3 regions of the Peribacillus sp. Hz7 genome follow, and region 3 is predicted to be linked to each of the others. Evidence: riboswitches for the same ligand, from Rfam matches in the RefSeq annotation. Region 3 holds a riboswitch; each other region holds the start of a gene.
The links. A riboswitch is a leader RNA that binds a small molecule or an ion and turns the genes downstream of it on or off. The one in region 3 is predicted to bind lysine.

Region 1 (11,225 bases), on a different contig from region 3:
AAACGTCACGTAGCCTTTCGACAAGGCATCTGGACTTGCCAAAGGCTTTCCAATGGTAGCTCCTAGACCTGTTACTAACACACCATCAAAAGCACCGCCGCCTACTTGCAATAGTTTATGGTTCCAATTCGTGGGAAGATTGACTTGAAAATGAATATCCGGAGCATTCTTATCTACTGGGTGAATCGCTCCTAGCACCTTACAAAATCCTCTATTTTTATAGTACTTTCCAGTTTTCCATACGAACTTCGCGGACTGAACGGTAGCACCATTGGTCGGCAAACCGATTTGGGATGCCGGTATGCTCATGCCCTTCAGGTTTAAACAGACAGATGCTCGATCTTGCATATAAACCTCATTATTATCCAAGCTACATACTAATAAAAAGACAAATGAAATAAAAGGAAATAAAATCCAAGTTTTCAATTTACTTTTCATATTCTTCCTCCCGTACCTTTCAGATTGTAAACCAATGTTAATATGTACCGTAAACAATCTCCTTAGCCTTAAATGAGAGAGGAATTTTTCAAAAACGGGAAAAATTAAAAACCTGCCTCGTTCACACAAGACAACAAGCGATTACCCGTTTAAACAATCCTTTATCCATTCTCTTAACTCCATACTAGCGACATTCTATTCGCAAGGTATAGTATGTATCTATACAAATAGTCATTTTAGGAAAATAGAACTATATTAATTAACATTTTATTTGTTGACACAAACCAATAATTCATGGTATTATATTAAATTTGATTAAATATCAATTATATGCTACCATAATAAATGTAGATAGATATGGAGGTGTATGATTTGGTTCAAATTGGCGACAAAGTTTTTTATCCAATGCATGGGGCAGGTATCATTAAAGCCATTGAAGAAAGAGAAATCCTAGGGAAAACAGAGGAATATTGTGTGATTAACATTCCGATTTGTAAAATGGACGTTATGATCCCGATGAACAAGATACACACATCAGGTATTCGTTCACTCGTTGACCGGAAGACGATGAAGAAAATATGGTTAGATTTCCATGACGAAAAACCGCATAATTCACTTTCATGGAAAGAAAGATATATCTCAAATCTAGAAAAAATGAAGACAGGCGATGTGCATGATTCTGTTGAAATAGTTCGCAATCTCTTGTTTCAGAGTAAGGAAAAATCGCTTAATTCAAGTGAAAGACGCATGTTAAATCAAGCGCGAAGAAACTTAATTAGCGAGCTCGTTTTAATTACTGATCTCACAGAAAATCAAGCAGCTAACTTGTTGAAACTATCCAGTTAAAAACCTCTCCACCGTACATCATTTACTTGGTGTTTTTTTATTTAAAAACACTTACTCTAACCCTCAAGAAAAAAGGACAGGCAGATACGACACTAACCAATGAATTTTAATATGATTAATCGTATCTCTCCCCTTAGTACGGGGACACTTCATCTTCTACTCCTCTTAGTCACAGCTGTAAAGTATCGATTCCGACCCAACCTAAAAAAGCTAAAACCCTCGATGTAACAAGGATTCCAGCCTTTTCAATAAGATACATCCTATGAACTTTCCTTTACACAACTTTCTCTCTTTGTCTCACAGCCGCTTTTTTGCCGTAACGATTATAGTCCACTTGGCTTTCCGTTTTCATAAGGTTTCAATACCCCGTACAGCGTTTCAATAACAGGAAGAGTTACATCATGTTTAGCAGCCAAACGCAGTGCTCCTCCATGTAAATGCTCAACCTCTAAAGGAAGTCCTTTTCTCATATCCTGATGCATGGAAGAGGTAGCTTCTTCTCGGAAACCTTTTAATCTAGTTGCCATCACTTCTACTTCTTGCTCTGTTAAAACAATCCCCTCTTTCTCAGCGAGCATGCTCATTTCCAAGATTACCTTTCTAGCAACGGCAAATGACGCTTCCGTACTTGTAATAAAACCTGCTGGCAGCTGCATCGCTGACGTAATTCCTGAAAATGACGTAATAAATATGTACTTTTTCCACATATGCTTTAAAATATTTTCTTCCCTTAAAATATTCGTTTTTACATCATTATGTACCGCTTCTAATTGCGCACATATTTCTGTTTGCTCGTTATGAAGAGCTCCAAATTTCACAGCACTGCTTCCACTAGTATGCTCTACGTGACCTTGTTCATTTAACGTTGCAATGATAGAGGCGAATCCTCCTAGCACTTTTTCTTTTCCAATGGCTTGCTGCAATGTTTCCAAATGCTCTATACCATTTAACAAAGGAAGTACAAACGCTCCTGTCTGCTCCACAATTGTTTGAACTTGCGGGATGACTTGTCCCAGATGATACCCTTTTACAGCCAGTATAATTAAATCGATATTTTCAGCTTGTTCGGCCTCTGTATAAACCGTTACATCTCTTGTTTCAAAGTTTCCTTCAGGGCTGTATATTTTCAACCCTTCTTTCGCTAATTGCGCTGCCCTTCTTTCTCTCACAAAAAACGAAACGTTTAAACCTGCTTCTAACAACCTCCCGCCAAAATAAGCACCTAAAGCTCCTGCACCTTGCACCAAAATATTCATCGTAGCACCAACCTTTCTTATCTCTTTTTATCTATGTTATCACGGAAGAGAGGCAATACTCTAGTCACAAACTATTGAAAATCTCTCGTTCCTTAGACACCGCCTAGCCTTTTCTGAACCTCTATCCATTTGTCCTCTAAGCCATTTAGATTACTCTTACACTTTGTGATTTTCGGATACGAATATAAGAAAAAGCATCCCCTTGCTGCTTAGTCAAAGAGGTGCCTTGAATCAAAAGGATTTAAAGCTTATTTACATAAAATTTATTGACGAATTAAGATTCTATTATTTTCAAAATAGAATTGATTGTACCAGATATATGGAACGGAGCTGCAAGGAGTAATACATTGTTTGCGTTAAAAAGAGAACGATAAACCTTCGGGCACTTATTCCTTTATTTATTTTTCTACCCAAGCATTTAAGTTTGTTTCCACTGTTCTAATTGTTACTATAATAGTGACACTTCATGAAGAAAGGATACATTTACATGTCAAATATACAAATACCTGTATCAGTCTTAAACTTAGCTCCTATTCGTGAAGGACAAAGTGCGAAAGAAGCTATCGAGGCAATGGCCGATTTAGCGCAAGCGACTGAGAAGATGGGCTATACACGATATTGGATTGCTGAGCATCATAACACACCAACATTAGTGAGTTCAGCGACTTCTATTTTAATTAAACACACTTTAGAACATACAGAACATATACGTGTTGGGTCTGGCGGAATTATGCTGCCTAACCACTCCCCTTTGGTCGTAGCCGAACAATTTGGAACGATGGCAACCATCTATCCTAATCGATTGGACTTAGGTCTTGGCCGGGCACCGGGTACCGATATGATGACCGCAAGCGCATTAAGACGAGCTCAAAAGGATTCTGTCTATACATTTCCGAACGATGTTCAGGCATTACTTACGTATTTCGGACCTGAAGAGCTTCAAAGTTATGTAAAAGCTTATCCAGGTGTTGGAACAAATATCCCAATCTATATCCTCGGTTCTTCGACGGATTCTGCCGTTCTAGCAGCTAAATTAGGCTTGCCCTATGTATTCGCTTCTCACTTTGCACCAAGATATATGGAGGAAGCTATTTCTATTTATCGCGACCGATTCCAGCCATCTCCATACTTAGACTCTCCATATATGATAGTCTGCTTGAACGTGATTGCCGCTGAAAGCGACGAAGAAGCTACATTCGAATCAACCACCATGCAGCAGTTTTTCCTAAATGTTGTGCGCGGCTCTCAAACACCGTTACAACCTCCTGTTGAAAATATGGATCACATTTGGAGTCAACCTGAAAAAGCAATGGCTGCATCAATGTCCAGTGTGACTCTGTTAGGAAATAAAGATTCGATTCGAAAACAGTTGACGAGTTTTCAAGAGAAGTATAACGTCGATGAAATTATGGCTGTATCGTATATTTATGATCCCGACAAACAAAAACGTTCTTATGAGATTTTAAAAGAAGTGGTGGATGGGAAGTAAAGGTTAGAAGTGATGAACCCCTGACTTCTTACAGAACTGTACGTACAAAAGGCTTCGCAAATAGCCAAGCCTTTTGTATTCATTAATATCCATTTTATTAACTAAAAACAGTCATCCTATAACTTCCGAATAATTACTGTTAGATACTTTAGTTTGTTTTTTATCATAGGACGCTATTAATTTTCCACATAAAGAAGCTAAAACTTGTTGAAATAACATTCCTAAAACAACAGGTAAAACTACTTTAGGAGGGAAATACGTACTGGCTATTACAGTTCCCGCACTAATATTCCTCATTCCACCTGTAAAAGCTACAGATACGGCTACATCTCTATTCCACTTAAATGCCCTAGCAGTAATCCAGCTCAAGAAATATCCTGTAATAGCAATGATAACAACGGTACCTGCAATAAAGACAATTCTCCCATTCATTTCTCTAAAATAATGCGATACAATCCCCCCATTAATCATAACAATCGTAGCGATCCCCAATTTTGAAAAAACAGCTAATTTCTCTCCTAATATAGGCTGTATTCTCCCTTTAGTCATATGGTTCAGACACATGGCCAATACAGAAGGAATAACAATCATAAGAATTAAATCCGTCATTAATTTATACGTATCTATTTCTACCTGCTGTACCGTAATAACCGATAAACTAAGTGGTACAATAATCGGTGACAGAAGTGTGTCTAATAATATAATAGAAAGAGCAACCGGGACACTTCCTTTATACATAACCACCCATATGAAACTAGTAATTCCAGTTGGAATAACAACAGACAGAATTAATCCTGTCATTGTGTCAAAATCACCAGCAAATAAAAGATGACCGATTCCCCAAGCGATACCTGGCATAATCACATGTAAGATCATCATTACTAATATGATTGGAAATGGATTATGTAGAGCCATTGTTAATTGTTTAAAATTAGACCCGAGACTCCCAGAGAAAGTCATTACAGCGAATATCCAAGGTATAAGAAATTTAACTTCTTGCATAGAATCCCCAATAAAAATACCAATTAATAAACTTGAAGGTATCATAATGGGTAAAAATCTCCCTAGAATACTATTTAATTTGTCAAACATCCTTTTTCATCTCAATCATCCATCCCTTTAGTAGACTAGCTTGTTATAGCATTTTACTTCTAGATTACCAATAAACTCTGGCTCTTTCCCCCACGTGCCGTATTAATAAGCAGCCACCTCCATCTCAGGCCCCAGTTTTAGACACTTTGCGACTCCTTGAGCAATCTTAACTATTCCCTCACTTTACATTTATCCATTTAAACTATTATAAGACTATATATTATTTTTACAAAAAATGGAACATTTTTATTTTTAAAAAACATCCCCTTTAACTTTTCTTTTCATAATGGAAATTAACACTGTTACTAATACTTAGTTATTGTTAATGAGGCCACTAACTACAGTTGTATACACTTCGTCTATACTTTTTCACTAATTTTAATATAGAACTCGCTAATCTTAAAATTAACCGAAAGTACCTAAAAGCACTAAAAACGAAAAAAAGCTGAAATCCTTAACATCCAAGAATCCCCACCTAGCCAATTTTCTAAACTATTTTTCTATTAAATAAAAAGAAGCAAAACACCAACTCCAAATTTGGCAGCATGACATTCAATATTTACTGTCATCCCTTTCACAGGCTTCATAATTAAAGTGGAGAGCCCAATAGTCTCTCCACTGATTAATGAGGATTCTATTCATTAAATGAAACGGGCGAGCCAGTTGAAGTATGTTGATTCACCCAGTCAAGCGATACTTTGGAAACATCTTGCCAGTCAGGTATTTCTGATTTATGCTGCTCTACCCAACTCATACAATATTGCGGGTCAATATTATTTTCCTGGCATTGTTCTAAGAACGACTGAATGTTTGAATCTGTACAATTTTCCCATGTGCCACAAGTAGTTGTAAAAAGAGTCTCCATTTTCGTTTGTATATCCAGTTCCTTATCATTAACCATGATTAACTCCTCCTTTTATTAAAAATAAGGTAAGCATGTTGGCATTAACAACATTAAGTATGTGCAAAGGATTATTTATGCCGTTGGCTGCTGTATTAATTATTATCCCAATGATTGTCGCCATTATAACTGTACATAGAAAAAATGGTTTGTTTTCAGATAAGGGGGAAATATAATCTAGTATTAATTACTATCGCATCGGGCATCACTTTAACTGGTTCTTTAGCTTTAGGTACACTCTATGATATGGATTTTTTGGTCCGTTTAATGTTTTCGCATTGAAGAAACCTTTAACTACAAAATAAAACCAGCACAAATGACCATGCTGGTTTGCTCCACACTATTCATTTAGAAGTTTTCTGCAACCTTTTCTAAACTAGTTTCAATGATTTCTTCTGCTCGGTCAGGATACTAATAACAACTGTTTCTGAACCTGTAGTTCCCCAAGCCTGAACATACTTAACAGCCAATAGATTATCCTTGTGGATTAATGTTATGGTTATGACGGAATCTATTACTTGGATCGTACGTTTTCTTTACCTCTACTAAGCGCTCGTAGTTTTCTTGAAATGCATTAGTCGTTGCATCGTCGCTTACACCGACTCCATTAAGATATGAGGCATTTTTGTAGGAAAACGGGAGCAGTCCTCCGTATACGGAATCTACCCATTGTTTACATACAGCATCGTCTCCAGCCATAGCCATTACATCAACCAGCAGGACAAACTTTGCATTTCGAATAGCAAATGGAGTTGCATGAACAGGTACTCGATTCATTTGTCCGCCAAGTGCCCACAACTGAACAAGGATGCTTGGAGCCGGCGCATTGTCTATTTTATAGAGGAGCTGCTCAATGACTGTATCATCTAATTCATCAAAGAAAAGAGAGCTTCCATAAACAGGTACGGTTTTTGGCACCATTGGGTCTAGCTTCTTTTGGAACGCTACAAATGGGACTACTCCTGTTTGATCAACAATTGGTTCTGCTAACTCGCGAAGCGGTTGAATGACTGTTTGGCCTTCTTTCGCATCACCTGCATAGATTCCTAAAAGCATGATTACCTTTTTATGATGTAAAAATTCAGGTAAAAACGGGGCGGGCGGCAGCACAGCAGCTGTTATATTAAGAGAAACTGCTTCATCAGGAGCTTGGGCCAAAAATTGTTGAACTTTGTTTAAGATGGCTTTTGCATCCTTAAAATCGTACATCACATCCAAAGCCAATACTTCTGGACCTACTGCATGCAAGGCAAACTCAAATCTAGTAACGACCCCAAAATTTCCGCCGCCTCCACGAATTGCCCAAAATAAATCTTGATGATTCTTTTCATTAACCTCAAGCACAACACCGTCTGCTGTTACGACTCTTGCACCAACAAGATTGTCACAAGTTAACCCATACTTCCCTCTTAAATAACCAATCCCGCCATTTAGAGCTAACCCAGCAACACCTGTTTCGGAAACTGTTCCAGTAGGAACTGCCAGTCCATACTTTTGAGTTTCAAGATCTATATCTCCAAGAGTGGCTCCACCTTCTACAACAGCCACTTGTCTTTTTTCATCTACTGTCACTTTTCTCATATGTGATAAGTCAATCATTACCCCATCATCACAAACAGCAAGGCCGGCTACATGGTGTCCTCCACCGCGAATCGAAATAGATAATTCATTTTCCTTCGCAAACTGTACAGCTGCAATCACATCATCTTCTGACTCACAAACTACTATTGCGGCTGGTTTTCTATCAATTACAGCATTCCAAACCCTTCTCACTTCATCATAGCGTGCATCATTTGGACGTATTAACCGGCTGCCTACATGCTTCTCAAGGGTACTATACATCATGTAATCACTCCTATCCTTTATATTTGAACACTAGTTCATTGTTACCATATAATAGTACCATTATTTGGTTAATTTTTCACAAAATTCTGTAATTATAATTACACCAATAGTCATACTCTCAAACTAGTTGACCTAGATTCTTCAAAAAGTAAAAGAGACAAACACTAACTTTCCATTGCAATCAAGTAAAAAAACTGGTATCATCTAACATAATTAAATATTCACTTATTTCAATATTCTTTTGAAGTAAGGATAGAGGAGCAAAGACCATAAGTACGCACTGGGAGGATAATGAGGTCCAATGACGATTGCGAAAAGGGGAATTTGCCGAAGTGGAAAGAATCTCATATTTCTTGAAGCTGGTTCTGTTATTGAATAAATACAGAACTGTCATATAGGAAACTATATGGAGGGCTATCTTACGCACAGAAATAATTTTTGTTACATATTGTTTCTACTGCAGCAGCGAAGCCCCGTTGTTGCTTTTTCGCGTTTATCGTTAATCGCCCTTCTCCCTCTATATAAAAATAATTTAAAGGACGTGGAGAAGTAATGAATTTCGGACAAATTTTAACTGCAATGGTAACCCCATTTGATCACAATGGTGAGATTGATTTTAATGCTGCAAGAAACTTAATCAATTATTTAATTGACAATGGTACAGACGGTTTAGTAGTTGCGGGTACAACTGGAGAATCCCCTACGTTAACGACGGAAGAAAAAGTCGAATTATTCAAATTTGTCGTTGAAGTTGTGAATGGAAGAATTCCTGTTATTGCTGGTACTGGCTCTTATAACACTAAAGCCTCTATCGATTTAACGAAGCTTGCAGAACAAGCAGGGGTCGATGGAATTATGCTCGTTGCTCCATACTACAATAAACCTTCTCAAGAGGGATTATATCAACACTTTAAAGCAATTGCTGAGTCAACGTCATTACCGGTTATGCTGTATAATATACCGGGGCGCAGCATTGTCAATATTTCTGTTGAGACTGTCGTTCGCCTTGCACAAATCCCAAACATCGTTTCCATTAAAGATGCAAGCGGCAACTTAGATGCGATGACTGCAATTATCAGCCAGACACCTGAAGATTTTTCATTGTACAGCGGTGATGATGGTTTAACATTACCTGTATTATCGATTGGCGGCACGGGAGTAATCTCAGTTGCTTCTCACATTATCGGTAATGAAATGCAAGCGATGATTGAAAATTTCAAAAATGGCAAGCTTCAAGAAGCTGCTCTAGCTCACCGCAGCCTTCTCCCAGTTATAAAAGCACTATTTGCTGCACCAAATCCATCACCGGTAAAAGCAGCATTAAATCTAAAAGGAATGTCTGTCGGCGGCGTTCGCTTACCAATCATTCCTCTAAACGATGAAGAAACAAATTCATTACAACAAGCACTGCAAGTACTGAATGTAAAAGAAGAAACGATTTCTTAAAAAAGTTTTCTAATAAACGAAAGTTTTGACTCATCTATGCGAAATCTAAAAAGTGGCTGACCTCCCATATCACATTACTGTCTGGGAGATCCGCACTCGTATCTTACTTTATTTATTAAATGAAAGTAAAAAATGACGTGTAAAATGGTACACGTCATTTTTATACTGGTTACTTTTTCACCTTGTCGCACTTCCAATATTTAAAAAAGTAAGAGTTGCAGTTATTTCATGTACACCATTGACTAAAATCGTAATCCTATTGGTTCCTGAATTTCGATTCGTATTTGAAATGAGTCTAGGAAAATCAAACTCTATCGGAACGCCTTGTACAAAGGTTCTTACAGTATCAGACCTATATAACGAACCAAACGTTGGTGTTGCACCCATTGCTCATGTTGCTCCTGTTGAACCCGTTTCTCCTTTAAATATATTTACCTCAACTTCTTGTTCAATTATTAATTTTTTATTATCTTCTATGACTTTTTGTTTCTTCTTAACTTTAACGCAATTACATTTCCTCCCGCCACATTTAGAACAGTGTACTTTAACTTCTTGCTCTATTTTATTTTTTCTATTATTATCCAAACGTTTCACATCTTCCCCAAATTATTACTCACACACTATGTAACTGACATTAAATTTGATTGGACAAATATCTATAAAAAATCGTAAACCCAAGTTTTTTATACAATTACCGAACTTCTTTAGAAACAAAAAGCATTTATTACTTGTACCCATGCTAAACGTATCAAAAAAGGACGTCGGTTTAAATTCACCAACGTCCTTAACTAAACTCTATAACTTTCTTGTAACTTGAATATCTTAAAGAACCTTTATTTAAAAAGGTTTTATTATTCTAAGTACAATTTTCCAAAATAAACCTTTTAACCTTATCGTATAAAGTACTTTACTTAAACTAATCTAACTAACCTTTACAGTAAGCAGCTTTTGTAATTCTGCTGTTAAGCGCTGCTCTGCTTCTTCCTCAATACGGAAACCGCCTGTTGTTAAACGTTCAATTTGCTGATCAATAACATAGACCGGATTTAAGATTTCAGTTGCACCTAGTACCGATAATACTGGTTTTAATGCATATTCAATGGCTAAAAGATGACCAAACGAGCCACCTACTGCTAAAGGTACAACGATTTTTCCCTCTAATGCTTTTTGCGGCAATAAATCTAAATAGGTCTTTAAAATACCTGTAAAAGAAGCTTTATAAATAGGCGTTAAAATGACAACAATTTCTGCTTCTGCTACTTGCTGATTAGCACGCTGAATGTCCTCGCTTGCAAAGTTTGCTGTAATTAAATCCGTAGCTGGCAGCTCATGTACATAAAGCGAATGAAAGTCGATTGCCTCTTGCTCAAAAAATCTTTCCACCTTTTGTTGAATAGCTGTTAAACGAGATTTCTTTGTATTGCCTCCATTAATAATCACTGCTTTAGTCATTTGCATTCTCTCCTTTATTTTCCAGTTATTTGTGCCGTTTTTTTAGATGGATGTACAGGTACTGAAAGTCCTAAATTCCCGCGCAACGTATCGCTCTCATATTCAGTGCGGAATAAACCTCGACGCTGCAGTTCCGGGATTACGAGTTCAACAATATCGTTCAAGCCATCCGGGAAGGTTGGCGGCATAATGTTAAAGCCATCTGCTCCTTCATTTAAGAACCACTCTTCTAATTGATCTACAATCTGTTCAGGTGTTCCAACGATTTCCCGGTGACCCCGTGCCCCCGCAATACGTTCATAAACTTCACGGATTGTTTGTAAATTTTCTCGTTTTGCAATATCACGAATAATGTTATAGCGGATACGCGGATTCGTTTCATCTTCAATCGTACTAAAATCCGGCAACGGCGCATCGACATCGTATCCTGATAAATCAATATTGATGAAGTTCGATAAAT
Region 2 (11,225 bases), on a different contig from region 3:
ATATTTAATTTTGAGCATCGCATTTTGGAATTGCCTGATGACGAAGTCTAATTCAAAAATATTGTCATCTTGGGCTTCCATTAACATCATCGCGATATTGGCTCCAACGCAGAAGTTTTTACCTTGGTTTCCAATGACTAACCCTTTATAATTAGCTTCCGCTTCATCTACAGCGGCATTAATCATTTGTACAATGTCTAGACCAATCGCATTGTTTGATGAAGTAAATTCAAGTAGAATAACACCATCACCAATATCTATTAAACTTGCTCCACTATTTTTCTTAATAACCCCTTTTTGCTTTTTAATAGTCTGTAAATGAATGACCCTTGGATTTTCAATTACTTGTTTATAGTTGCCGTTGTCGTAATAAGAAACAATACCGTTCTCTTCTTTATAAAAAGTTTCATGTCCAGCAGCTACAAAATCTTTTAGCCATTGCGGTACAGCGATTCCTTCTTGTTCTAAACGAGCTGTAGACTGCGCTATCCCAATCGCATCCCATATTTCAAACGGCCCAGCTGACCAGCCAAATCCCCATTTCATTGCCCGATCTAGATCTACAATTGTTTCAGCAATTTCACCAAGTAGTTGAGCAGAATAAACAAGCGTTGGCATGACTATATTCCATAGCAGTTGACCTGCACGATCTTCGCTGTATACAAGCGCTTTCATTTTATTAGCAAACCCTTTTGTTTGCTTTGCTATCTCAATGGATGGTGCTTGTAATTTTTTTCTTTCTTCATACTGTAGTGTTTCAGGATTTAGCTCCAAAATTTCCTTACCTTTTTTGAGAAAAAATCCTTGCCCTGATTTGCTGCCTATCCAGCCTTTTTCAAGCATTTTCTGCATAAAATCCGGTGTACGAAAGACTTCTTGCTCATCGCCTTTTACTTGGTCATAAACGTTTTTGGCAACATGTGCAAATGTATCCAGCCCAACGACATCAAGCGTGCGGAATGTCGCACTCTTCGGTCGGCCGATAAGCGGACCTGTGATAGAATCCACTTCTCCTACGCTGTAACCGCCTTTTAGCATTTCACGAACAGTCACGAGTAAGCCATATGTGCCAATACGATTTGCAATAAAGTTCGGTGTATCCCTTGCTTCAACAACACCTTTACCAAGCACATTTTCACCAAATTCCCTCATAAAAGCAAACACTGTGGAATCGGTTGCTTTCGTTGGTATAATTTCTAATAACTTCAAATAACGCGGAGGGTTAAAAAAATGCGTGCCAAGGAAATGCTTTTGGAAATCTTCTGAACGTCCCTCTGCCATCGCTTCAATAGAAATTCCCGATGTATTTGAAGAAACGATACTGCCCGGTTTCCGAAACTGATCCACTTTTTCAAATATGCTCTTTTTCACTGCCAAATTCTCTACAACGACCTCAATGACCCAATCAACATCTTTTAACCGTTCTAAATCATCCTCAAAATTTCCTGCTTCAATGAATGCTAGATTTTTTTTGGATGTTAACGGTGCTGGCTTTTGCTTTAACAGCTTTGAAAGCGCCGTTTGACTGATACGATTTCGAACGGATTTATCCTCAAGCGTTAGCCCTTTTTTCTTCTCATCCTCTGTGAGTTCCCGAGGAACCATGTCTAATAATAAAGTCGGAATGCCGATGTTAGCGAGATGTGCCGCAATCCCTAATCCCATAACTCCTGATCCTAAAACAGCAGCCTTTCGTATTTGTCGCACCAAGCTCATATCCCCCTTACGCAGTGTATTGAATGAATACTCATTCATTTTTCAAGCAAAAAAAAGTGAAAATCTTTTGTTACTTTTAATAATAGGATATTTATGTAAAATTTTCAATGATTAAACAGTATTTTTTTTAAGTTATTTTTTGATTATTTTCACACGAATTAGAAAACATAAAAGAAGTGATTACTGGAGGTGACAACAATTATGAAGCAGAAACATCAACCATCGAAAGCTGCTGTTAGTGCAGCGAGCGTCAAAGGTGATGCTGGACCTGGCGGAGAAAACCGTCATGGAAAAAACAAAGTAAACAGCCAAAATAACCAATTTAAAAAATAGGATAGCATGAATTATGTAGTTTCAGGATTCATTACAAGTCTTTATGTAAACTAAGGCTTTGTTATAGAAGATGTTGATTTTTGGCTCCTACCGTTTTACCAACAATATTATTCAATAGAACCTAAACTAAAAAAAGTCGACAAAGGTCGACTTTTTTTAGAACATATATTTCTTATGATGATAACGAATACTGAAGATTAAGCCCATCGCCATCATATTCCCCATCAATGAACTACCTCCGTAGCTAATAAAAGGCAGCGGAATCCCTGTAATCGGCATAACGCCGATTGTCATCCCAATATTTTGGAACACGTGGAACGTCAGCATACTAATTACACCGACACAAATATACGTATAGAAATTGTTTTTCGTTTCCATCCCTGTTTTCGTAATATGATACACCAATAAGAAAAATAAGCTAATCACAAAACTAGAACCGATAAAACCATATTCTTCACCAATAACGCTGAAAATAAAATCGGTTTGACTTTCGGGTAAATATACCTCGCGTGAGCCAAGTCCTTTTCCAAATGTTTGACCCGAACCAATTGCAAGTAACGATTTAATTAAATGAAACCCTTCAGCACTTGAATAGTTATACGGATCCAACCAAGAATAAATACGTCCAAACTGATACTCTTTAACGCCTAAATATTTCTTAATTAAATCAGGCTGCCATAAAATAAAATAAAAAATGGTAGAAATAAGCAGAACCGCTGTTGAAACAATCGGCAGCAATATTTTCCACGATATTCCTGAAATAAAAATCATCCCTGCCAAAATAGCACATAGTACAAGAGATGTTCCTAAATCCGGCTGTTGCATAATGAGTAGTAACGGGGGCACAGTAACTAAAATTAATTTACCGAGCAACCATAAATCCGTTTCAATCGTTTTCAACGAATTTTTCAAATGGTGCGTGTGAATGACATTTGCAAGCGCCAAAATGAGGAATACCTTCATAAATTCCGAAGGCTGAATCGTACCAAAACCTGGGAATTTAAACCAACTTCTTGCTCCATTAATTTGAGGGACAATGCTTTCTGGCATGATGATGAGCATTAGGAGTACAAACAGCCCGAAGCCGTATGCATACCAAGATATTTTCTTTAATTGATCAGAGTCTAATGTAATGACTCCCAAAATAATCCCGACTCCAACGATATAAGAAATAATTTGTTTCAATAAAAAGTTACTTGAATACTGTCCTGTTGATTGTGCACTATAAATGGCTACACAGCTTGTAATACACAGTAACAATAAAATGGTAACTAACCCAAAATCTATACGCGACGAAAAATTATTTTGTTCCTGCATACTAACTCTCCCCTAGCAAGGATCTTACTGTAGATATAAAGTAAAATAACACACTTACCCATTATACTTTATACAGTCAAAATCACAACTATATCGAAGGAGAAGTTATGACCATTTATAAATTCTGATAGTATAAGAAAAGCGCAAGGAGCCTTGGTCACCCTCTCAAGGCTAGGCAGCTTGCGCTAAACATCGTACATTCTTTAAATACTCTTTAACGAGACTTTACGACGCCAAACCCGGCTGATTAGCCCATGACTCGGTGAAAACAAGAACGCTAAAGTAAAGAATAGAGCGGCAGCACATACCATACATCCCGAAATTGAAGCGTCTAAAGCAGTCGCTGCATAATAGCCAACTACCGAGCTTAAAATGCCCACAACCATGCTGATTATAATCATCCGATGTAATTGATCTGTTAATAAATACGCTGTAGCAGCCGGAATAATGAGCATACCCACGACAAGAATCGCACCGACACTATCAAAAGCTGCGACCGTTGTTACGGAAACAAGGCTCATTAATAAGTAATGAAAAAACATCACGGGAATTCCCATTGCTGCTGCCAGTGCTGCATCGAATGAACAAATTTTAAACTGCTTAAAGAATACAAAGATGAGAACTATATTAATGAGGAAACTGCTTCCAACCATCCATATGGCCCTCGGGCCCATATCCTGACCTGCAATCGTCAGCATATGCCACGGCGTATACGCAATCTCCCCATACAAAACATGTTCTAAGTCAAAATCAATTTGCTGCGTATACAAACTAACTAATAAAACACCGATAGCAAAAAGCGATGTGAATACAACACCAATCGCTGCATCCCCCTGAACACCTGAGTTTTGAAATAGTTGAATCAAAAAAACAGTTAATAGCCCAAGCAGCGCAGCTCCCATTAACATGAAAATAGATTCTCTTGATCCGCTCCACAGAAACGCTAACACAATTCCAGGCAATACGGAATGACTAATCGCATCTCCCACCATCGCGATTTTTCTGACCACTAAAAAACAACCGACAACACTACAAGAACAAGCAACAAGTGCCCCAACAAGGATAATCCAAAAATCATTCATAGCGATGCACTCCTTGTTTTTGCAGTTTACGCATTAATTCATATTTCCGTTTCGTATCTACCCTTCGCCAAAGCTTCGCTACCACGCCGCGATTCGGAGCAAATAATAAGGAAAATACAAACCACCCCGTTGCCGAAAGAACAATCAGTGGACCGGTGGGTAAATTGTTCACAGTTGCGCTGAGCAGCGTACCACTTATTCCACTTACCATACCAAACACACCAGATAATATCACCATTACATGTAATCGCTCTGTCCAATACCTAGCTGAAACAGCTGGTGTGATGAGTAAAGCCGCCATCAATACAACGCCAACCGCTTGAATTCCAGTCACAACCGCTCCAACAATTAATAGCATAATAATATAATCCAATAACAAGACAGGTAAACCAATTCCCTTTGCAAAACCTGGATCAAAAGATAAAAGTTTAAATTCTTTAAAAAACAGCGTACAAGCTAAGATTAAAACAAGTGACACCCCCATCATCACATACACATCGGTCATGACCATAGAGGCCGTCTGTCCAAACAAAAATTTATCCAATCCACTCTGATTTCCGTAAGAACTTTGTTGAATTTGTGTTAATAAAACAATACCTAATCCAAAGAAAGAAGATAATACAATCCCAAGCGCCGAATCTTGCTTAATTCGACTATATTTTGTTAATACACTAATGAAGAATACCGCAATCATCCCAGCAATAGCTGCCCCAAAGAGAAAGAAAGAAATCGATTTAACCCCGGTTAAAATAAAAGCGATACAAATACCCGGAAGCGCTGCATGAGCAAGTGTATCTCCAAGTAAAGATTGTTTTCTAAGATAAGCAAAGCTTCCAATAACACCACTACTTAAACCGAGCAAAAGCGTTCCAAGTAAAATCCACTGTGTGTTGGGGTCACGAAGGACCTCTAATATACTCATTGATTCCACCTCAATTTATTAACAATCCTGATTGTGAATCAGATAAAATGGCAAGTTTACCGCCGTACGTTTTTTGTAAATGCTCCGGAGTAAACACCTCTTCTGTCGGTCCTATTTGAATAAGCTGTTTATTCAGTAGAATCGTCCAGTCAAAATACTCTTTTACTGTTGAAAGATCATGATGAACGACAAGCACCGTTTTGCCACTCTGCTTTAGCTCCATAAGCAATTGAATAATCGCTTTCTCTGTTGCTGCATCCACACCAACAAACGGTTCATCCATAAAATATAAATCGGCTTCCTGCGCCAAAGCTCTTGCTAAAAAAATTCGTTGCTGTTGCCCGCCCGATAGCTGACTAATTTGTCGATTTGCATAATCAACCATCCCTACTTTGTCTAAGCACTCTAACGCCTTTTGCTTTTCCGCCTTGCCAGGGCGCTTTAGCCATCCTAAGTGGCCGTAACGCCCCATCATAACAACATCTAAAGCATTCGTCGGAAAATCCCAATCAACAGATTCACGCTGCGGCACATAGCCTACGTTTTTTCGCATCGCTCTATATGATTTTCCCTGAATCGTTACTTTCCCGGAAATGCGCGGAACAAGTTCTAAAATTCCTTTAATTAAAGTTGATTTCCCTGCCCCATTTGGCCCGATAATCCCAATTAGCTTGCCTTCTGGTACTTCAAAAGAAACGGATTCAATAACTGGCTTTTTATGATAAGCAATCGTAAAATCTTCCACTTTTAATACATTCGGCATCTAAACCCCTCCTTATTTCAACGCATTTACAATCGTATCGGTATTGTGACGAACCATTCCAAGATACGTTCCTTTTTCTGTTCCTTTTTCTCCCATTGCATCTGAGAATAATTCTCCTCCAATTTTCACAGTATGCCCTTGTTTTTCAGCACCTTGAATAACCGCTTCAATCGCTTTTTTAGGAACGCTCGTTTCTACGAAGATCGCTTTAATTTGTTTTTCTACTAAGTAATCACGTAAATCGGTGACATCTTTAGAACCGTATTCAGATACGGTATTCATTCCTTGCAGCCCTTTCACTTCTAATCCATACGCTGCACCGAAATAGCCAAATGCATCATGCGCTGTAACAAGTACACGTTGTGATTTTGGAATCGTATTGATTTCAGATTGAACATATTCATGTAGTTCTTTTAATTTCTCAATATATGCTTCGTAATTCTTTTGGTAACTTTCTTTATTGGCTGGATCTTCCTTTATTAATGCTTCATTGACCGTATCGGCAGCTTGCATCCACAGCGTAACATCAAACCAAATATGCGGATCATATTGCCCAGCCTTTACTTCATGCAGTTCTTCCTTAGCAATATCTTTAGAAACCGCAATCGTCGTTTTTTTCTTACCCATTTGCTCAAAAATCTCTTCCATTTTCCCTTCAAGATGAAGACCGTTATATAGAATCATATCTGCCCCATCAAGTGTCTTGACATCACCTTGAGTTGCTTTGTATAAATGTGGATCGACTCCTGGCCCCATTAAACTTGTTACCTCCACATGCTCCCCACCAATATTTTCCACCAAATCTCCAATCATTCCCGTTGTCGCTACTACCACAAGCTTGCCTTCTGTTTGATTATCCGTCTCCGTTGAACATCCGACTAATAAAAGAAAAACAAGCACAACACTCACCATTGACTTCCATATGAATTTCATATACATCCCCCTTTTTCGTGTAGTTATAAATGTTTCCTTAATGCAAAACTAAGTATAAAAAAATACAGACCGAACTATCTTATGGACAAGCACCAAAAAGTTTCCTTAGGTAAACTTATTTTATAATATACATAATTTATATGCAAAGGTGCAACCTTTTTTTACGTTTTTATTTAATTATCTAAATATTTTATATTCTAGAATAATAATAGAGCCATTTAAAAAATCTGTTAAACCTATTCGTAAAACACCATTTATATCGAATATTCAGAAAACTCAAACCGTAACTATCAGCCCTTTCCAATAAGTTATTATTGCACTATTCAAGCCACTAGATTATAATTTTGGTATAATAAAAAATGCATATTTCCTCATTAACCGATGGGGTAGAGGCTGCGGCTTATAAAAGTAGAACGAGTGAGATACAAGAATATCGATGACTTCGTTTAAAAGGATAAGTTGCCGAAGCAAGACGATTTTCTTGGAGTCATCTTGCTGGTGGTGTGACCGAATAGGCACATTACTGTCACGTTGTTTCAGCAACGTGGGGAGCTATCTTCGGAAGGATTACACGGGTTTATAGAAAACAGCCGTCGATCTTTCGATGGCTGTTTTTTTATACTTTAAGAAAGTTTAACTTCTCTTAAGTATAAAAACACATCGACTTTCGCCATTAAAAGCGATAATTCATGTTTTTCTAATGTCCCTTCCTTCTAATTTAAAAGGAGTGTTACATGTATGAAAAATTTAAACTCATCAACACCACCATCCCAATTAAGGCGAAATCTAAAAGCTCGTCATTTAATGATGATTTCTTTAGGTGGAACAATTGGGACTGGTTTATTCCTAGCTAGTGGAGGAGCTATTCATCAAGCTGGACCTGGCGGAGCACTTGTTGCATATGCAGCTATTGGACTTATGGTGTACTACTTAATGACAAGTCTGGCCGAAATGGCGGCCTTTATGCCAGTTGCAGGTTCATTCCGCGTATACGCATCTAAGTTCGTTGATCCATCCTTTGGCTTTGCCATTGGCTGGAATTACTGGTATAACTGGGCCATTACAATCGCTGCAGAACTAGCGGCCGTTGTTCTTATTATGAAGTTCTGGTTCCCGGACAGCCCGTCTCTTTTATGGAGCGCTTTGGCACTAGTGATTATGTTTTTATTCAACTACTTATCTGTTAAAGGCTTTGGAGAAGCAGAATTCTGGTTTGCCATGATTAAAGTTGTAACAGTTGTAATCTTTATTGTTACCGGAATCCTTATTATTTTTGGCATTATGGGAGGAAACGATCCAATCGGGTTCTCTAACTTCGTCGCAGATGGTGGTCCATTTAACGGTGGATTTTTCGCAATCCTTGGTGTATTCATGGTGGCCGGATTCTCTTTCCAAGGAACTGAACTGCTTGGCGTAACAGCAGGAGAAAGTGAAGAGCCTGAGAAAAATATTCCTAAAGCTATTAAATCTGTATTTTGGCGTATTATTTTATTCTATATTTTAGCTATTCTAGTTATTGGTATGATTATTCCATTTACAGATGCCCGTCTGTTAAGTGATGAGGTTGCGGTTAGCCCATTTACACTTGTATTTGAAAGAGCCGGTCTTGCTTTCGCTGCTTCTGTTATGAATGCAGTTATTCTAACATCTGTATTGTCCGCTGGAAACTCTGGTATGTACGCATCTACGCGTATGCTTTGGGATTTAGCCCGCGATGGAAAGGCACCTAAATTCCTTGGTAAATTAGACAAACGCGGCGTTCCTGTGAATGCCCTTATTGTCACAGCATTAGTCGGTACACTTGCTTTCTCCGCTTCTTTATTTGGAGATGGTGTCGTCTATATTTGGCTATTAAATGCTTCAGGTATGGCTGGTTTTGTAACATGGGTCGGAATTGCTATTGCTCATTATCGATTCCGTAAGGCTTACATTGCTCAAGGACATAGTTTAGATAATTTACCATATCGTGCAAAAGGATTCCCTTTCGGCCCAATATTAGCATTGGTTCTTTGTATCATCATCATTATTGGACAAGGATATCAAGCGTTCTCAACGGACGGAATTGACTGGAATTCTATGCTTGTCTCGTACATTGGCTTAGTCCTATTCTTCATTGTGTGGATTGGATATAAAATTAGACATAAAACGAAATTGATTCCTCTTGAGGAATGCGACTTTAAAGCTGAATAATATAAAGAAAAAGAACCTGATATTTTATATCGGGTTCTTTCTTTATAGATTCTACTATAGATAGTACACACGGCATTCATAAGGGCGTAGTGGAGCCTCGTTTATTTCATCCTCATTCCTCTGATTATAATTACTAATTAATAGCTTAGCTGATTTGTGAAGGAATTCTTCCGATAAGAAAAAGTCAGCAGCATCAGCTGTGAAATTACAAAGCACAAGCAGCTTCTCTTCTCCTAATGTTCTCATATACGCAAAAATACGTTCATCTTCTCGAAAAAGTAAATCATAACGACCATAGACAATAATGCTATATTTCTTTCGCAGTTCAATTAACATTCGATAATAATAAAAAATAGATGCTGGATTATTAATAGACTCTTCAGCATTAATTTGTGGATAATTAGGATTTACTGCAATCCATGGAGTACCCGATGTAAAACCTGCATGCTTAGAGTTATTCCACTGCATCGGTGTTCTCGCATTATCACGCCCGCGAGCATGAATAGCAGCCATCATCTGATCATGTGACCACCCTCGGCTGTATACGAGCTCGTGATAGGCATTAATTGTTTCAATATCTCGATATTCATCTAACTGATTAAAGGCCACATTGGTCATCCCAAGCTCCTCCCCTTGATAAACATAAGGAGTGCCCTGCATCATATGAAGACAAGTCGCTAACATTTTGGCACTAACTTCTCGATACATGCCATCATCACCAAATCGAGAAACGACTCGTGGCTGATCATGATTATTCCAATACAAGCTGTTCCAGCCATCCTCCTCTAAACCCTTTTGCCATTTCGTTAAAATATGTTTCAAATCAGTCAGCTTCCACGGACCATTACTCCATTTCCCTTCTGGTCCTCCCCCTAAATCCACATGTTCAAATTGAAATACCATTTGCAATTCATTCCGCTTTTGCCCTGTATACAATTTCGCTTGATCTGGATTAACTCCAGGCGCCTCACCAACTGTCATAATATCGTATTGCGCCAATACTTCCCGATTCATTTCTTGCAAAAACTCATGTGACCGAGGGCGATTCATAATATACGGACTACCGTCTCCATACTGTTTTCCTGGATACACATATCCATCTGGAAAAGCAGGGTCCTTGGAAATCAAGTTAATAACATCCATTCGGAATCCATCGACTCCCTTATCCAGCCACCACTTCATCATTTCATAAATTTCTTTTCGTACCGCTTCATTTTCCCAATTCAAATCCGGCTGCTTTTTACTAAATAAATGTAAATAATATTCATCTGTATTGGCATCATATTCCCAGACAGACCCTTTAAAAACAGATTCCCAGTTCGTAGGAGGTTGTCCATTCCTGCCTTGGCGCCATATATAATACTCTCGCCTCGGATTGTCTTTAGACGACCTTGATTCAACAAACCACTCATGCTCATCTGACGTATGATTGACAACGAGATCCATCACCAGCTTCATTCCCCGTTCATGAAGCGCCTTTAACAGCCTTTCAAAATCAGCCATTGTTCCAAATTCGCTCATGACCGAGTGATAATCACTAATATCATATCCGTTATCATCATTAGGAGATTGATAAATTGGAGATAGCCAAATGACATCGACACCAAGCGTTTGCAAATAATCGAGCTTCATCATAATGCCTTGTAAATCACCAATTCCATCGCCATTGCTGTCCATAAAGCTCCGTGGATAAATTTGATAGACAACCGCCTCTTTCCACCATCTTCTCTCCATTTCAGCCACTCCCTTCTATCCCTATTATAAAAAGGAAAACTGTTAAATATGCTCAGTCAGAGCAATACCTAAAAAAACTTGCCTACTGAGAAGAAGTAACCTTTAAACCAATAATCCCTATTACAATACAACCTACAAAGAAGAGACGCAGGAAGTCTTTCGGCTCCTGAAAAAAGATAATTCCTATAGTAACCGCTCCGACAGCGCCAATTCCTGTCCAAATCGCATAAGCCGT
Region 3 (11,225 bases):
AGATGAAAAGAAAGCATAATCGTATTATGCGGAGCGATAATTTTTGGCTCCGTAACTACAATTAGGTTGTACAAGTTATCCTATAAATGGGTTTATTTTGTAGAAATGTTATTGACAGTAATAAAATACCACTTTATTATAGAAACATGAATGATTATTCATTCATGTTTCTGAAAGGAGACAACTAGTGAAAAGTAGTAGGCCAAAGTATATGCAAATTATTGATGCAGCCGTTATTGTTATTGCTCAAAATGGTTACCATCAAGCTCAAGTATCAAAGATTGCTAAGCAGGCGGGAGTAGCAGATGGGACAATCTATCTTTACTTTAAGAATAAAGAAGATATTTTGATTTCATTATTCCGGGAAAAAATGGGTTACTTTGTTGAACAGATTCAAGAAGGTATTAAAGAAAAATCCAGCGCAGTGGATAAATTGTTTGTCTTGATTCAAAAACATTTTCAAATCCTTTCAGAAGACCCGAACTTAGCCATCGTGACTCAATTAGAATTAAGGCAATCTAATAAAGAATTACGTCATAGGATTAATGATGTGTTAAAAGGATATTTAAGCCTTGTGGATCGAATTGTTATCGAGGGAAAAGAAACGGGAGAATTCAGGTCTACCCTTAATGTCAAGCTCATGAAAAATATGATTTTTGGCACAATGGATGAAGTAGCAACAACTTGGGTGATGAATGACCAAAAATATTCACTAACAGATCTTGTCCCAGAAGTTCATCGATTATTAACAAATGGTTGTAGTTCTAGTAATTAACGATGTTTAGATAAGAGTGACGATATCGTCGCTCTCAACTAAACTCGATAATGAAGCTCACTTTTCCATTGGAAAAGAAGAGTGATACATATCAAGCGTTTATTTATGGCTTGAGAATTCAGCGAGAATGATGGAGGAGAAGAAATGGAGTACTTAAAGCTTTCAGTTGAGAATCATGTTGCTTTTGTTACTATTAATCGGGCACCTGCAAATGCACTTTCTTCAGGAATGATTAAGGAGATATCTGAACTCTTAGATGAGATTAGCCAGAATGAAGAAGTACGAGTTATCTTGCTCCACGGTGAAGGAAGACTCTTTTCAGCAGGAGCTGATATTAAGGAGTTTACTAATATTGAAAGTGGTTCTGCTTTCTCGACCTTCGCTGCTAATGGTCAAGCGGTATTTGAAAGAATCGAAAAGTTTCCAAAGCCAGTCATTGCTGCTATTCACGGGGCTGCATTAGGCGGTGGTCTTGAATTAGCGATGTCTTGTCATATTCGCTTAGTAACAGAACGAGCAAAGCTTGGTTTACCAGAGCTGCAATTAGGTCTAATCCCAGGTTTTGCAGGTACACAAAGACTTCCACGCTATGTTGGTACAGCAAAAGCTGCGGAAATGTTATTCACAAGTGAACCGATTACAGGAATTGAAGCTGTTCAATATGGACTGGCGAATCAAGCTTATTCAGATGAAGAATTACTTCCGAAAGCAAAAGAACTAGCTTTTAAAGTAGCGAAGAAAAGTCCGCTTGTTTTAAAAGCTATTATTGAACTATTAAACTATTCAAAGCATAATTCTTATTACCAAGGTGTCGAAAATGAAGCAGCACAATTTGCTAAAATTTTCGATTCAGAAGATGCAAAAGAAGGCATTAATGCATTCATTGAAAAAAGAGAACCGCTTTTTACAGGTAAATAAGTAAAAAAACGTAAAAAAATATATTTTTTTCTAAAATATTAAAGGAATTTGTTGGATTTTGAAGAATACTTAGTATATATGGATTTTGACTTTTCAGAATCTTAGGAATTTAAAACACTCAGGAGGGATTATCGTGAACATTTATGTATTACTGAAAAGAACATTTGATACAGAAGAAAAAATTACGCTTTCTAACGGCAAAATCAATGAAGAGGGAGCTGAATTTATTATTAACCCTTATGATGAGTATGCTGTGGAAGAAGCGATTCAAGTAAGAGACGCTCAAGGCGGCGAAGTAACGGTTGTTTCTGTCGGCAACGAAGAAGCTGAAAAACAACTGCGTACGGCTTTAGCAATGGGTGCCGATAAAGCAGTGTTAATTAATATTGAAGATGACGTAGAAAATGGAGATCAATTTACAACAGCGAAAGTATTGGCTCAATACTTAAAAGATCAAGAAGTAGATCTTATTATAGCAGGAAATGTAGCGATTGATGGCGGTTCTGGTCAAGTGGGACCACGTGTTGCAGAACTTCTTAATATTCCTTATGTAACAACGATTACAGATTTAAATATTGCAGGTACAACAGTAAGTGTTACGCGTGATGTAGAAGGGGATTCAGAAACAATTGAAACGACTCTTCCACTGTTAGTAACAGCACAACAAGGTCTAAATGAGCCACGTTATCCTTCTTTACCAGGAATCATGAAAGCGAAGAAAAAGCCGCTTGAAGAATTAGAATTAGATGATTTAGATCTAGAAGAAGATGATGTGGAAGCGAAAACAAAAACAATCGAAATCTTTTTACCACCTACAAAAGAAGCAGGAAAAGTACTAAGTGGTGACATTTCTGCACAAGTTGGTGAACTTGTTCAATTATTACGCAGTGAAGCAAAAGTCATCTAATTATTAGAGATCTTGAAATAAACAGACGAGTGAATAGATAAAAAAGAGCGCAGGAGGTTTTTATAATGGCTAGCAAGTTTCTTGTATTAGGAGAAGTTCGAGATGGTTCACTAAGAAATGTATCATTTGAAGCAATTGGTGCCGCAAAAGTTGCTGCAGACGGCGGAGAAGTAGTTGGTGTGTTAATTGGAGAAAGCGTTCAAGCTTTAGGAGTGGAGTTAATTCAGTATGGTGCAGACCGAGTGGTCGTTGTAGAAGATGCTAAACTAGCTCAATATACTTCTGATGGTTTCTCACAGGCTTTGCTTGCTGTGATTGAAGCAGAAAATCCAGACGGTTTAATTATCGGACATACTTCATTAGGAAAAGATTTAGCACCAAAAATAGCTGGAAAATTAGAAGCAGGCTTAATCTCAGATGTTACAGCTCTTGAAGTAGCAGGCGGAAACACTGTGTTTACTCGCCCGATTTATTCTGGTAAAGCATTTGAGAAGAAAATTGTCACAGGCGGTCTAGTTTTTGCAACGATTCGTCCAAATAACATTGAACCATTACAAAAAGATGAGTCTCGTTCAGGGGATGTTGTTACACTGTCTGCGAATATTACAGACTTACGTACAATTATTAAAGATGTTGTTCGAAAAGCAAGTGAAGGTGTAGATCTTTCAGAAGCAAAAGTTATCATTTCTGGTGGTCGTGGTGTGAAAAGTGCAGAAGGCTTTGAACCATTAAAAGAACTTGCAGAAGTTCTTGGTGCAGCAGTTGGGGCTTCTCGTGGTGCTTGTGATGCAGATTATTGTGATTACTCTTTACAAATTGGACAAACTGGAAAGGTTGTTACACCGGATTTATATATCGCATGTGGGATTTCCGGAGCTATCCAACATTTAGCAGGAATGTCTAACTCAAAAGTAATCGTTGCTATTAATAAAGATCCAGAAGCAAACATCTTCAATGTTGCTGACTACGGTATTGTTGGTGACCTATTTGAAGTCGTTCCACTTTTAACAGAAGAATTTAAGAAGTTAAAAGTAAACGCTTAAATTATAGAAATACAAAAGGTATTCATCGGCTCGTCTGATGAATATCTTTTCGTGTACATATACATAGATAGTTTTGGGGAAATTAGCGATGAAGCAAATTAATAGCACGAACATAATCATCAATGGTATACTGTTTTTGATTATTTGAGTAAATATGAGGAGGATTTTATAAATGGCTATTGTAAATGCAACTGATCAAACTTTTGCAGCTGAAACAAACGAAGGTGTTGTTCTAGTTGATTTTTGGGCTCCGTGGTGCGGACCTTGTAAAATGATTGCTCCTGTTCTTGAAGAGCTTGATAGTGAAATCGCTGGTAAAGCGAAAATCGTTAAAGTGGATGTTGATGAAAACCAAGAAACAGCTGGTAAATTTGGTGTTATGAGTATTCCAACATTAATCGTTCTTAAAGACGGTGAGGCTGTCGATAAAGTAGTTGGTTTCCAACCAAAAGAAGCTTTAGCTGAACTTCTTGCTAAACACGCTTAATGATTGCAAAGAAATCTTCGAGTCTGAGACTTGGAGATTTTTTTTTGCTTTAAGAAAGTTTAATCGTTTTTAAGGATTAAACTATTAAGAAAAGACACTAACTTTCGCTATTACAGGTGATAAGTTTTGTTTTTAGTCCCTCACAATGTAGATGTTATTTTTTAAGATAGGAGTATTTCCTGTATAGTAATAACAAGAAGAAATAATAAGGCGGGGAAGTTCATGAATCAGCAAATCAAAAATAAATTAGCCCTTCTTCCAGATCAACCTGGCTGTTATTTAATGAAGGACCGTCAAGGGACAGTTATTTATGTCGGGAAAGCAAAAGTTCTTAAAAATCGTGTGCGTTCTTATTTTACAGGCTCACATGATGGGAAAACGTTACGACTTGTAAATGAAATTGAAGACTTTGAATACATTGTCACATCCTCTAATATTGAAGCTCTTATTTTAGAGTTGAACTTAATCAAACAACACGATCCAAAATATAATATTATGTTGAAGGATGATAAAACGTATCCATTTATTAAGCTTACAGCAGAGAAGCATCCTCGCCTTCTTATTACAAGGAAAGTGAAAAAAGACAAAGGGAAATATTTTGGTCCGTATCCCAATGTGACTGCTGCTACTGAAACGAAAAAGCTGCTTGATCGAATCTATCCGCTTCGTAAATGCGATACGCTGCCGAATCGAGTGTGCCTTTATTATCATTTAGGTCAGTGTCTTGCTCCTTGTGTGAAGGAGGTAGAGCAAGCACAATATACGCAAATTGTAGATGAAATCAATCGTTTCTTAAATGGCGGACATGTCGAAATAAAGAAGGCGTTAACAGAGAGCATGCATGCCGCTGCTGAAGAATTAGATTTTGAGCGAGCAAAGGAGTTGCGTGACCAAATTGCTCATATTGATGTTACGATGGAAAAGCAAAAGATGATGACGAATGATTTTACAGATCGCGATATTTTTGGGTTTGCCTATGATAAGGGTTGGATGTGTGTGCAGGTGTTTTTCGTACGTCAGGGGAAATTAATTGAACGCGATGTTTCGCTTTTTCCAGCTTATAATGAACCAGAGGAAGAACTGCTTACCTTTTTAGGCCGTTTTTATGAAATGGATCATCACTTAAAGCCAAAGGAAATTTTGATTCCAGAGACAGTTGAGGCAGACCTAGCGGAACGTCTTCTCAATGTGAAAATTATTCAACCAAAACGTGGTCAGAAAAAGGACATGCTTGATTTAGCGAATAAAAATGCTAAATTAGCACTACACGAAAAATTCTCTCTTCTTGAACGAGATGAGGAACGATCCATAAAGGCTGTCGAGAATTTAGGGAAGCAGTTAGGAATTTATACACCTCATCGTATTGAAGCGTTTGATAACTCCAATATTCAAGGAACAAATCCTGTATCTGCACTAGTTGTATTTATAGATGGGAAGCCAGTAAAAAAAGAATACCGCAAATATAAAATTAAAACGGTGCAAGGGCCGGATGATTATGAATCGATGCGGGAAGTTGTACGCAGAAGATATTCACGTGTGTTAAAAGAAGGCCTGCCATTACCGGATTTAATCATTATTGACGGAGGAAAAGGACATGTTGAAGCGGTTAGGGATATTTTGGAGAATGAATTAGGCCTCGATATACCGTTAGCTGGTCTAGTAAAGGATGAGAAGCATCGTACATCTGAATTGATGATAGGGAATCCGCTTGAAATTATTCCACTTGATCGACAGAGTCAGGAGTTTTATTTATTGCAGCGAATTCAAGATGAAGTGCATCGATTTGCGATAACCTTCCATCGGCAACTTCGTGGGAAAAATGCGATTCATTCACAGCTTGACGATATTTCAGGAGTTGGTGAGAAAAGGCGTAAGCAATTGCTTAAATCATTCGGTTCGCTTAAAAAAATAAAAGAAGCCTCTATTGAAGAGCTCGTTCAAGCAGGTATGCCCGAAAAAGTAGCAGAGGCCATCTTCCAAAAATTTCAGAGATGAACTTGATTCACTTTCTCCTCTATGCTATACTCAAGAAGAATTTTGAACATGACAATTAAAGAGTGCTGATAGAGGTGCGAGATTCAATAGTAGAAACCTGGAGAAGTATGAGCTTCTGTGAAAGGTTTTGAAAGGGGAAATCGCCGAAGGAAAACAAAACTCATACTTTGTTTTTCTGGTTTGACATTGAATAAATGGCAGACTGTCAGGAAGAATTTCCTGGAGAGCTATCTCACTGTATTTGCCGTATTTATAGTATTTTTCGCGGACAAAGCAATGAGATATATCTCGTTGCTTTTTTTGTGCTTGTACATATCAAATTCAGTTTAGTGTAAACAACAGAGAGGATGAATGAATATGCCAATTATTGTACAGAAGTTTGGCGGTACATCCGTCGGAAGTGTCACAAAAATTAAAAATGTGGCAAGACGGGTCATGGAAGAAGTAGAGAGAGGGAACGATGTCGTTGTCGTCGTGTCAGCGATGGGCAAAACAACGGATGAATTGGTAACAATGGCAAAGGAAATTACAGCTACTCCAAGTAAGCGTGAAATGGATATGCTGCTGTCAACAGGTGAGCAGGTTACGATTTCTTTATTAACAATGGCCTTACTTGAGCAAGGTCAGCAAACCATTTCATTTACAGGATGGCAGGCAGGAATTCAAACGGAAGCGGTCCATGGAAATGCACGCATTTTACAAATTGATACGAAACGTATGGAAGCGGAACTACATGCAGGGAAAGTAATTGTCGTTGCTGGATTCCAAGGGGTAGATGAGGAAGGGAATATTACGACATTAGGGCGCGGAGGTTCAGATACAACAGCTGTTGCACTAGCTGCAGCACTGAAAGCGCAACGCTGTGACATTTATACGGACGTAACCGGCGTATTTACGACGGACCCACGCTATATTAAAGAGGCGAGAAAGCTCTTATCGATTTCATATGATGAAATGTTAGAACTTGCAAATTTAGGAGCTGGCGTACTTCACCCACGTGCGGTTGAGTTTGCTAAAAATTACCACATTCCACTAGAAGTACGTTCTAGTATGGAGAAAGAATCAGGGACGATTATTGAGGAGGAAGCAACAATGGAAGAAAATTTAATTGTAAGAGGTATTGCCTTTGAAGATAAAATTACACGTGTGACGGTGTTTGGTTTACCGCGTACACTTAGCACTTTATCAACGATTTTTACGACGCTTGCAAAGCATCATATTAACGTAGATATCATTATTCAAACAATGACATCTGAAGAGACAACAAATCTTTCGTTTTCAATTAAAAGTGAGGCTCTTCAAGAAGCTCTTCAAGTATTGGAAAGTAATAAACCGAACCTTGAGTTTGAAAGAATCGAAACAGAAGATGGCTTAGCGAAAGTATCAATCGTTGGTTCGGGTATGGTCTCAAACCCTGGAGTCGCAGCTGAAATGTTTGAAGTGATGGCGAATACGGGAATCCAGGTGAAAATGGTTAGTACATCAGAAATTAAAGTGTCAACTGTTATCAATGAACAGGAAATGGTTAAAGCGGTAGAAGCTCTGCATGTTGCCTTCAACTTAGGTGCCCATTCAAAAACGTTAGCTTAATTAAAGAGGTGTAAAACAGACTTACTTTATTGTAAGTCTGTTTTACAGCACGATTAAAGTGGATCTTTTGGATCCCATTGAACCGTGAAAATGACTCTTTTTGCGCGTTTTTTAATTTCAGCAACTGCTTCACTGCTGCATTTTTTTTGAAGGGCGCTCTGCTCGGCGAGGAATCCAGTTTCTAGTTGGAAATGGCAGTCCGAATAGAGCTCTAGGCGGCGATTGATAATTTCTCCGGTTAAGGTGAGTTCCATTTCATTTTTTGTTTCTTTTTCGATGATTAAATCACCCCAGCCAGCACTTTGAAAAAATGCAACCACTTCACCCATACTACTCAAAGGGAACTTTCTAGCTAACTGTTTTCCAGTCCAATAAAGGATTTGGTAGGAGTCTTGTCCGAGGATATTATCTAAGACAATTTCTCGAATGAGTTCATAGCCAAAAGTAGGAATTTGAAGTTCGTTTATTGCAGAGTCTTCTAAAGTTTCTGCGAGATTTTTTTTCATTGTGAATCGCCTCTTTCTGTAAATCTATTATAAACAATTTTCATTTTGATGCTGTACTATTTTTTAAAATATTTTCGGGAATTATTGGGAAATATTAACATGCTATTTCATGATATAGATGCCTATAATAATAATTTTTGTAAAAATTTAGATAATTTAGAATTCACCTTGGTAGATTATCATGAATTTCTATCGTGAAAAAAAGAAATCTTGTATCCGTTTTCTTGACGCACATACAAGTGAGGAGTAAAATAGTGGTGTCACATAATTGTAAAAAAGTATAGGGAAAGTTCTATGCTTGCATTTGTGCGAGGATAAAAGGTAGCCACCAATTTATCTGAGCATGATTTTTCACAAATTAAGGGGGGGCACTTAGTGGCAAAAAATCGTGAGTTTGGAAATCGTAGGCTTCATTCACTTCTTGGGGTAATTCCAATCGGGTTATTCCTCATCTTCCATCTATCAGTGAACTTTATGGCAACAAAAGGAGAGGAAACTTTCAATACTGCGGCTCATTCAATTGAATATGTGCCAATGTTGATGGTGGTAGAGTGGGTTGTCATTTATCTACCATTGATTTTTCATGCTGTTTATGGAATTTATATTGCTTTTACAGCTAAAAACAATTTAGGAAGATTCGGGTTCTTCCGTAACTGGATGTTCATGTTACAACGTGTAACTGGAATTATCACTTTAATTTTCCTAGTTTGGCACATTTGGCAAACTCGAGTTCAAAAGGCTTTAGGAGCAGAAGTTAACTTTGACATGATGGCTGAAATCTTCTCAAGTCCAGCTATGATTGCATTCTACATTGTGGGTATTATCTCAGCAATTTTCCACTTTGCTAATGGATTATGGTCATTTGCAGTTAGCTGGGGATTAACAATCACACCTAAATCACAAAAAATTATGACGTATGTTACATTAGTAGTATTCGTTGTACTTTCTTACATTGGTGTTAGCGCAGTTTTCGCTTTTGTATGATAACAGGAAGAAGATAACAAGACTTTGATAATGGAAATAAGGGAGTGACAAGATTGGGTAAAGGTAAAATAGCTATCGTCGGTGGCGGACTAGCAGGTTTAATGGCTACGATTAAAGCGGCAGAGATGGGGAAACAGGTTGAGTTATTCTCACTAGTTCCTGTAAAACGCTCTCACTCTGTATGTGCCCAAGGCGGTATTAATGGAGCAGTTAATACAAAAGGTGAAGGGGATTCTCCATGGATCCACTTTGATGATACAGTATACGGTGGGGACTTCTTAGCGAACCAACCACCAGTAAAAGCGATGTGTGAAGCAGCACCAGGAATTATCAATATGTTTGACCGTATGGGTGTTATGTTTAACCGTACAGCAGAAGGTTTACTTGACTTCCGTCGTTTTGGTGGAACACAACATAGCCGTACAGCATTTGCTGGCGCAACAACAGGTCAACAATTACTTTATGCGATGGACGAGCAAGTACGTCGTTATGAAGTAGAAGGTCTTGTAACGAAGTATGAGGGCTGGGAATTCCTTGGAGCAGTAATCGATGAACAACAAACAGCACGCGGAGTTGTTGCTCAAAACTTAGCTTCTATGGAAATTAAAGCATTCCCTGCTGATGCTGTTATTATGGCGAGCGGTGGACCAGGAATTATCTTTGGTAAATCTACAAACTCCATGATCAACACAGGTTCAGCAGCATCTATCGTATATCAGCAAGGTGTTAACTATGCGAACGGTGAGTTCATTCAAATTCACCCAACAGCGATTCCTGGTGATGACAAACTTCGCCTAATGAGTGAATCTGCTCGTGGTGAAGGTGGACGAGTATGGACATATAAAGACGGAAAACCTTGGTACTTCTTAGAAGAAAGATACCCAGCATACGGAAACTTAGTACCTCGTGATATCGCAACTCGCGAAATCTTCGACGTATGTGTAAACGATAAGCTAGGTATCAATGGGGAAAACATGGTTTACCTTGATCTTTCACATAAAGATCCAAAAGAACTTGATATTAAACTTGGTGGTATCATTGAAATTTACGAGAAATTCATGGGTGAAGATCCACGTAAACTTCCAATGAAAATTTTCCCTGCGGTTCACTATTCAATGGGTGGACTATGGGTAGATTATGACCAAATGACGAATATCAAAGGTCTATTTGCTGCTGGTGAGTGTGATTACTCTCAACACGGTGCGAACCGTCTAGGAGCTAACTCTCTTTTATCTGCTATCTATGGTGGATCTGTAGCTGGACCAAATGCAGTTAAATATATCGATGGTTTAGAGAAAACAACGGACGCACTTCCTTCTTCATTGTTTGACGGTTATGTAAAACAAGAGCAAGAGAAATGGAATAGCGTCATGTCATTAGACGGTACAGAAAATGCTTATGTTCTTCATAAAGAGCTTGGAGAATGGATGACGAATAACATGACGGTTGTTCGTTACAATGATAAATTGAAAGAAACAGATAACAAAATTCTTGAGTTGATGGAACGCTATAAAAACATCAACATTAACGATACTGCTAAATGGAGCAACCAAGGTGCTGCATTTACTAGACAATTACAAAACATGTTCCAATTAGCTCGTGTTATGACAATTGGTGCCTTGAACCGTAACGAAAGCCGTGGAGCTCATTACAAACCAGATTTCCCAGAGCGTGATGATGAGAACTTCATGAAAACAACAATGGCTACGTTCAAAGGTCTAGATCAAGCGCCAGCATTCCATTATGAAGATATCGATGTGTCGCTAGTTCCACCTCGTAAACGCGACTACACAACTACACATTAAGAAGGGAGAGAACACCAAATGTCTGAAACTAAAACTGTACGTTTTATCATCACTCGTCAAGATACACCAGATTCAGCTCCTTATGATGAGGAATTCGAATTACCGTATCGTCCTAATATGAACGTAATTTCAGCATTAATGGAAATTCGTCGTAATCCTGTAACAAAAAGTGGTAAGCAAACAACACCAATCGCTTGGGATATGAACTGTTTGGA

Region 1: linked by a shared signal. The riboswitch ahead of dapA (4-hydroxy-tetrahydrodipicolinate synthase) and the one ahead of ACE199_RS06420 (aspartate kinase) in region 3 are both predicted to bind lysine.
Region 2: linked by a shared signal. The riboswitch ahead of ACE199_RS09995 (amino acid permease) and the one ahead of ACE199_RS06420 (aspartate kinase) in region 3 are both predicted to bind lysine.

What each region holds. Positions count from the first base shown of each region.
Region 1 covers NZ_JBHHJV010000001.1:79,097-90,321, reverse strand. The annotation lists gene ACE199_RS00455 (tannase/feruloyl esterase family alpha/beta hydrolase) at 1-438, opposite strand, end outside; gene ACE199_RS00450 (CarD family transcriptional regulator) at 811-1,284, shown strand; gene ACE199_RS00445 (ketopantoate reductase family protein) at 1,608-2,540, opposite strand; gene ACE199_RS00440 (LLM class flavin-dependent oxidoreductase) at 3,028-4,029, shown strand; gene ACE199_RS00435 (bile acid:sodium symporter family protein) at 4,141-5,076, opposite strand; gene ACE199_RS00430 (hypothetical protein) at 5,756-6,022, opposite strand; gene ACE199_RS00425 (FAD-binding oxidoreductase) at 6,497-7,867, opposite strand; lysine riboswitch at 8,113-8,292, shown strand; gene dapA (4-hydroxy-tetrahydrodipicolinate synthase) at 8,420-9,313, shown strand; gene ACE199_RS00415 (hypothetical protein) at 9,491-9,700, opposite strand; gene ACE199_RS00410 (hypothetical protein) at 9,704-9,907, opposite strand; gene ssuE (NADPH-dependent FMN reductase) at 10,235-10,765, opposite strand; gene ACE199_RS00400 (LLM class flavin-dependent oxidoreductase) at 10,780-11,225, opposite strand, start outside.
Region 2 covers NZ_JBHHJV010000005.1:229,089-240,313, reverse strand. The annotation lists gene ACE199_RS10030 (3-hydroxyacyl-CoA dehydrogenase/enoyl-CoA hydratase family protein) at 1-1,716, opposite strand, end outside; gene ACE199_RS10025 (YuzL family protein) at 1,915-2,049, shown strand; gene rodA (rod shape-determining protein RodA) at 2,206-3,366, opposite strand; gene ACE199_RS10015 (metal ABC transporter permease) at 3,570-4,448, opposite strand; gene ACE199_RS10010 (metal ABC transporter permease) at 4,441-5,370, opposite strand; gene ACE199_RS10005 (metal ABC transporter ATP-binding protein) at 5,381-6,133, opposite strand; gene ACE199_RS10000 (metal ABC transporter solute-binding protein, Zn/Mn family) at 6,146-7,066, opposite strand; lysine riboswitch at 7,446-7,629, shown strand; gene ACE199_RS09995 (amino acid permease) at 7,805-9,256, shown strand; gene ACE199_RS09990 (glycoside hydrolase family 13 protein) at 9,311-10,990, opposite strand; gene sugE (quaternary ammonium compound efflux SMR transporter SugE) at 11,073-11,225, opposite strand, start outside.
Region 3 covers NZ_JBHHJV010000003.1:84,592-95,816, reverse strand. The annotation lists gene ACE199_RS06455 (AMP-binding protein) at 1-19, shown strand, start outside; gene ACE199_RS06450 (fatty acid metabolism transcriptional regulator FadR) at 188-775, shown strand; gene ACE199_RS06445 (enoyl-CoA hydratase) at 920-1,693, shown strand; gene ACE199_RS06440 (electron transfer flavoprotein subunit beta/FixA family protein) at 1,827-2,600, shown strand; gene ACE199_RS06435 (electron transfer flavoprotein subunit alpha/FixB family protein) at 2,666-3,643, shown strand; gene trxA (thioredoxin) at 3,816-4,130, shown strand; gene uvrC (excinuclease ABC subunit UvrC) at 4,353-6,125, shown strand; lysine riboswitch at 6,187-6,363, shown strand; gene ACE199_RS06420 (aspartate kinase) at 6,483-7,715, shown strand; gene ACE199_RS06415 (YslB family protein) at 7,769-8,221, opposite strand; gene ACE199_RS06410 (succinate dehydrogenase cytochrome b558 subunit) at 8,597-9,205, shown strand; gene sdhA (succinate dehydrogenase flavoprotein subunit) at 9,259-11,010, shown strand; gene sdhB (succinate dehydrogenase iron-sulfur subunit) at 11,029-11,225, shown strand, end outside.